Linked DNA regions of Sporichthya brevicatena. The protein of the gene in region 1 binds, or shares a complex with, the protein of each later gene. Links are inferred from orthologs where the notes say so. Each region holds a gene or a part of one and is shown on either strand. Other genes may lie near its edges.

The links.
Region 2: rplL (region 1) and rpmH share a complex: the UniProt entries of both Escherichia coli proteins name them as parts of the 50S ribosomal subunit. The link is inferred for Sporichthya brevicatena from one-to-one orthologs.

What each region holds. Positions count from the first base shown.
Region 1 is NZ_BAAAHE010000010.1:41,797-44,803, reverse strand. What follows is about bases 6-2,700. They hold rplL (50S ribosomal protein L7/L12), read right to left. Parts: upstream 1,701-2,700; coding sequence 1,311-1,700; downstream 6-1,310. Other genes in these bases: rplJ (50S ribosomal protein L10), read right to left, coding at 1,746-2,399; ABD401_RS07050 (ABC transporter ATP-binding protein), read right to left, coding at 233-1,195. Outside these bases: ABD401_RS07035 (SCO4651 family lipoprotein), read right to left, coding at 2,745-3,007. UniProt on the Escherichia coli protein: The binding site for several of the GTPase factors involved in protein synthesis (IF-2, EF-Tu, EF-G and RF3). Is thus essential for accurate translation.
Region 2 is NZ_BAAAHE010000018.1:35,911-38,870, forward strand. What follows is about bases 73-2,720. They hold rpmH (50S ribosomal protein L34), read left to right. Parts: upstream 73-1,151; coding sequence 1,152-1,289; downstream 1,290-2,720. Other genes in these bases: dnaA (chromosomal replication initiator protein DnaA), read right to left, coding at 73-899; rnpA (ribonuclease P protein component), read left to right, coding at 1,299-1,643; yidD (membrane protein insertion efficiency factor YidD), read left to right, coding at 1,640-1,903; yidC (membrane protein insertase YidC), read left to right, coding at 1,900-2,720. In the rest of the region: more of dnaA, read right to left, coding at 1-72; more of yidC, read left to right, coding at 2,721-2,895.

The DNA.
Region 1 (3,007 bases):
CGGCAGACAGCGCAAGGGGGCAGTTTAGCCTCAAGGCAAACCGCTGTCCAGAGCCGCAGGTCAAGCCTGCGGGCCCCTCGCGCGAGCGCGAGAACTCGCGAACGCACCGAAAGGATGAGGGCGCAGCGCGCCCCAGTCAAGAGATCAGGCCAACAGTGTGGACGCGTCGCGGCCGGGCAGTTGGACGGATTCGGACAATACCGGACGTGATCACCGGACGCGTCCTTGCAGGTCAGAGCGCTGCGGCGGGATCGGCCCCGACGTCGGACCCGCCGAAGGACCCCGCCGGCGGGACGATCCCGTTCTCCGCGCACCACTGCCCGGGTGGCCGCTGCCGGGACCGCGGAACGCCGTCGCTCGGCATCATCTGGAGCGGGATCGGGGGCAGCGGAGGGAGTTCGGTATCACGTTCGGCGGCCAGTTCGTCGGCGTCCTTCTCCTCCGACATGCCGATCGGACCCACCCGCTGAGCGTTCAGGAACTGCCGGACGACCGACTCCTCGGAGGACAGCAGCATCTCCCGCGGACCGAACATCGCCAGGTGGCGGTGGTAGAGCAGGCCGATGTTGTCCGGGACGGTCCGGGCGGTGTTGATGTCGTGGGTGACGATGAGGATCGTCGCGCCGATCCGCTGGTTCAGGTCGACGATGAGCTGGTTGAGGAACGCCGTGCGGACCGGGTCGAGGCCGGAGTCCGGCTCGTCGAACAGAATGATCTTCGGGTCCAGCACCAACGCCCGGGCCAGGCCGGCACGCTTGCGCATGCCGCCGGACAGCTCCCCCGGCAGCTTGTCCTCGGCCCCCACCAGTCCGACCAGGTCCATCTTCTCCCGCACGACGGCGCGGATCTCGGACTCGGACTTGCGGGTGTGCTCCCGCAGCGGGAACGCGACGTTGTCGTAGAGGTTCATCGAGCCGAACAGCGCGCCGTCCTGGAACAGCACCCCGAAGAGCTTGCGGACCTCGTAGAGGTCGCGCTCCTTGAGCCGGCAGATGTCCTGGCCCTCGATCACGATCGAGCCGGCGTCCGGCCGCAGCAGCCCGACCAGGGTCTTGAGCAGCACCGACTTACCGGTCCCGGACGGGCCGAGCAGGACGGAGATCTCCCCCGCCGGCAGCGTGAGCGTCACGTCACGCCAGATCACCTGCCGCCCGAAGCTCTTGGTGAGCCCCCGGATGTCGATCTCGACGCCCATGCCGGGGAGTGTAGGGCCCGGCGAGCGCCGGCCCGGGAACGCCGACGGGCGGCCGCCGAGATCGGCGACCGCCCGCGCGGTGGAACTGGTGGTGCGGGAGAACTACGTGCGGAAACTACTTCAGCGAGATGGTGGCGCCGGCGCCCTCGAGGGCAGCCTTGGCCTTCTCCGCGGTCTCCTTGTTGACCTTCTCCAGGACCTTGGAGGGGGTGCCGTCGACGAGGTCCTTGGCCTCCTTGAGACCGAGGTTCGTGAGCGCGCGCACCTCCTTGATGACCTGGATCTTCTTGTCGCCGGCGGACTCGAGGACGACGTCGAACTCGTCCTGCTCCTCCGCGGCAGCGTCGCCGCCGCCGCCACCGGCCGGCGCCGCGGCGGCCACGGCCACCGGAGCGGCGGCGGTGACGCCGAAGGTCTCCTCGAACTGCTTCACGAACTCGGAGAGCTCGATCAGCGTCATCTCCTTGAACGCGTCGAGCAGTTCGTCGGTGCTGAGCTTCGCCATGATCGGCGGTCCTTCCATTCGGTCGAACGTGGGTCTGAAGGGGGTTTAGCTCTCGGCGGATGCCTCGGGCTCGGGGGTCTCTGCGACGGGGTCTTCCGTCGCGACCGGGCTCTCGGCAACGGCCTCGGCCGACGCCTCGACAGCGGGTTCTTCGGTGGCCGGGGCGGCGGCGGCAGGGCCACCGGTCGCCTCGACCTGCGCACGCAGGGCCTCGACGGTCCGCGCGGTCTTCGACAGCGGCGCCTGGAACAGGGCCGCGGCCTGGGACAGCGAGGCGGTCATGGCCCCGGCGAGCTTGGCGAGCAGGACCTCGCGGGACTCCAGGTCCGCGAGCTTGGTGACGTCCGCGGCGGACAGCGGCTTGCCGTCCAGGACGCCGCCCTTGATCACGAGGAGCGGGTTCGCCTTGGCGAAGTCCCGCAGCCCCTTCGCGACCTCGACCGCGTCGCCGGAGACGAACGCGATCGCGGACGGACCGGCGAGGAGGGACTCGAACGCCTCGACCCCGGCCTCCTTGGCCGCGATCTTCGTCAAGGTGTTCTTGACGACGTGGTACTCGGCGTTGCCGGAGAGGCTGCGCCGCAGAGCCTTGAGCTGTGCCACGGTGAGACCGCGGTACTCGGTCAGCACCGCCGCGTTGGAGTTGCGGAACGCGTCCGTCAGCTCCGCCACCGCGGATGCCTTGTCGGGCCGGGCCATGGCCCTCCTTCCTTCGGGAGCGACCGCAGGTCCGTTCCGGGTCCGGACACACGAAACGCCCCGGCGCAGGCCGGGGCGCGGAAGTCCCACGGGCAGAAGGACGAACCCCCTTACCCATCCAGGTGGAATCACCTGGCGTCACCTGCGCGGGCCGCCCGGAGTACGGGGCCTTCGGTCACCGAAATGACAACCTGCGGTCTTTGGCTGCCGCCAGCGTACGGACCGAACGGGCCGCGGGTCAAAACGACCCCGCGGCCCCGGTCCTGCTCAGCGTGCGAGAAGCGTGTTGTGAGCGTGCGTCGAGCGTGCGACGAGCGGGTGATCAGTGCGTTCGTGGGTGTGTGATCAGCTGGCGCGGCCGCCGCCGGAGCTCATCTGTTCCATCTGCTCGCGGAGCCGCTCGGCGAACTGCTCGGACAGGTCCGAGGAGAAGTTCTCGCCCAGCGAGCGCTCCAGCTGCTCCGAGATCTGCTTGTCGAAGTCCTCCCCGAACTGCTTCGCGAGGTCCCCGCCGAAGGCGTCCTCCAGCTTGCCGCCGAGCGCGTCGGACAGCAGGGCCCCGACGTCGAACTTCTTCGCGTCCGCCGGGACGTCGACCTTCACGTCCG
Region 2 (2,960 bases), on another replicon or contig:
GGCGGCTGGACGTCGGTGATCAGGCCCCACTCGAACCGGTTGCGGAGGCGATCCTCCAGCGTGACCAGCTGCTTCGGCGGCCGGTCGGAGGTGATGACGATCTGCTTCGAGGAGTTGTGGAGCGTGTTGAACGTGTGGAAGAACTCCTCCTGCGTCTGCTCCTTGTTCTCCAGGAACTGGATGTCGTCGATGAGCAGGACGTCGACGTTGCGGTAGCGGGCCCGGAAGCTTTCTGCCCGACCGTCACGAATCGCGTTGATGAAGTCGTTCGTGAACTCCTCCGAGCTGACATAACGGACCCTCAGTCCGCGGAACAGCCCCGAGGTGTAGTGCCCGACGGCGTGGAGCAGGTGGGTCTTCCCCAGGCCGGAGTCGCCGTAGATGAACAGCGGGTTGTAGGCCTTCGCCGGCGCCTCGGCCGCGGCGACCGCCGCGGCGTGCGCGAACCGGTTGCTCGAACCGGTGACGAACCGTTCGAAGACGTACTTGGGATTCAGCCGCGCATCGGTGTCGGTGTTGATCTCGGACAGCCGGACGGCCGGGGGGTCGCTGAGGTCACCGCCGGCGACGCGGTCGCCCTCCCCGCCGTCGTCCCAGTCCTCGTCGTCGGTGGCGCCGGGGGCGGCGTCGGAGTTCGCGCCCTCGTCGACGGTCACCGCGATGCGGACGTCCTGACCGGACTCGCGGGCGAGGGCCGCGGTGAGCTGCTCGCGCATGCGGGTCTCGATGATGTCCCGGGCGAACTCGGTCGGCGCGGCGAGCACCGCGGTGCCCTCCACCAGCGCGATCGGCCTGGTCAGACGCAGGAAGGCCCGGTGGTTCTGCGGCAGGTCGGCGAGGGTCGGGTCGAGCAGGGCGCGGTTCCAGAGCTGGGTCAGGTTCGGATCGTGGTCCGTCACGTCGGCGCCCCTCAGCGGTTCGAAAAATTGATCCCCGGTTGTGGGGGGATCTGGTGGATTATGTCGGTTCGCGCAAGGTCTGCCGACCCTCGTCCACAGACCGATCCACACCCTGGGGACGAGTGTGCGTACCCGCCGGTTTGACCGTCCGCGAGGGGGGTGCGTACCGTGTCCAGGTCGCGCTGCGGTGGCGTGTGATTCCGTGCGCCCGCCGATGCCCGTCGCGACCCCAGACCCAGCAGGAGAGTCCCCGTGAGCAAGCGCACCTTCCAGCCGAACAACCGCCGTCGCGCCAAGACGCACGGTTTCCGGCTGCGCATGCGGACCCGCGCCGGCCGGGCGATCCTGACCGCGCGCCGAGCCAAGGGCCGCGCGCGCCTTTCCGCCTGATCGCGGACCATGCTCCCCGCCGGGAACCGGCTGCGCCGCGCCCCGGACTTCGCTGCCGCCGTTCGTGGTGGCCGTCGCGCCGGTCGACCTGCGCTCGTGCTGCATCTGCGCGCGCCGGCGGAGCCGGCGTCGCTCCCGCCCCGCGTCGGGCTGGTCGTGGGCAAGGCTGTGGGTCCGGCCGTCACGCGCAACCGCGTCAAGCGGCGACTGCGCGAGGTCATGCGACCGCGCCTGAGTGCGCTCCCCCCGGGGTCGATCCTGGTGCTCCGCGCGCTGCCACCGGCCGCGGCCGCGAGCTCGGCCGATCTGGCCGCCGACGTCGACGCGGGTCTCGCCCGGCTGGTCCGGCGATGAAGTACCTGTTCATGGGCCTGATCCGGCTCTACCAGTGGACGGTCAGCGCCTGGCTCGGGCCGGTCTGCCGGTTCTACCCCTCGTGCTCGCACTACGGGTACGAGGCCTTCCGGGTGCACGGCACGTTGCGTGGCGGCTGGTTGACCGCCCGTCGCGTCGTCCGGTGCAACCCCTGGAACGCCGGTGGCCTGGACTTCGTCCCGGAACGGCGTTCGCGTAGATTTCGCAGTTCACAGTCAGTCCAGGGAGTCACCCGGTGAAGATCTTCGAACCGCTGTACGACGCCGTTTCGTGGATCATCCTGACGTTCCACACCGGGTTCGACAGCCTCGGCCTGAGCCCGAGCTGGTCGTGGTGCCTGGCGATCGTGTGCCTGGTCGTCGTCATCCGCATCCTGCTGATCCCGCTGTTCGTGAAGCAGATCAAGTCGATGCGCGCCATGCAGCAGCTGCAGCCGGAGATCAAGAAGATCCAGCAGCGGTACAAGGGTGACCGCGAGCGGACCTCCCAGGAGCTGATGAAGCTCTACAAGGAGCACAACACCAACCCGCTGGCCAGCTGCTTCCCGATCCTGGCGCAGGCGCCGATCTTCTTCGCGCTCTACCGCGTGCTGAACAGCGTCTCGAAGGAACAGGCCATCGGCGTTCTCGACCTCGAGGACGTCCGCAGCGCGCGGGACGCGGTCTTCCTCGGAGCGGGGCTCGACGACAAGTTCGTCGGTGCCGACTCCCTGACCGTGCAGATCGTCACGGTCATCATGATCCTCGCGATGAGCGGGTCGCAGTTCTACACGCAGCGCCAGCTGATGACGAAGAACATGCCGGCCAGCGCGATGGAAGCTTCGCCCTTCATGCGTCAGCAGAAGGTCATGATGTACCTGTTCCCGATCATGTTCGCGGTGTTCGGGATCAACTTCCCCGTCGGCGTCCTGCTCTACTGGCTGGTCTCGAACTTCTGGTCGATGGGCCAGCAGATGTACGTCATCCGGCGCATGCCCGCCGTCGGCAGCAAGGCGCACGACGCCATGCTCAAGCGGCAGGAGAAGAAGGGCAAGAAGCGGCCGGACGAGGCGGTGACCAGCGCGTCCGACGATTCTGACGATCCGTCATCGAAGCCCTCGGGCCCGTCCGCGCCGGTGCGGGCGCGCGGCCCGCAGCCGGCCAAGAAGGCGGCCGCCAACGGGACGCCGGGCGTCCGGCAGCAACCGCAGCGCCAGCCCAAGAGCAAGCGCGCCGGTTCCAAGAAGCGTTAGCACCACCAGGTCGATCGGACCGCGCCTGGCGTGCGGATCGGTTGCCCGCCGACCACGAAGGAGAT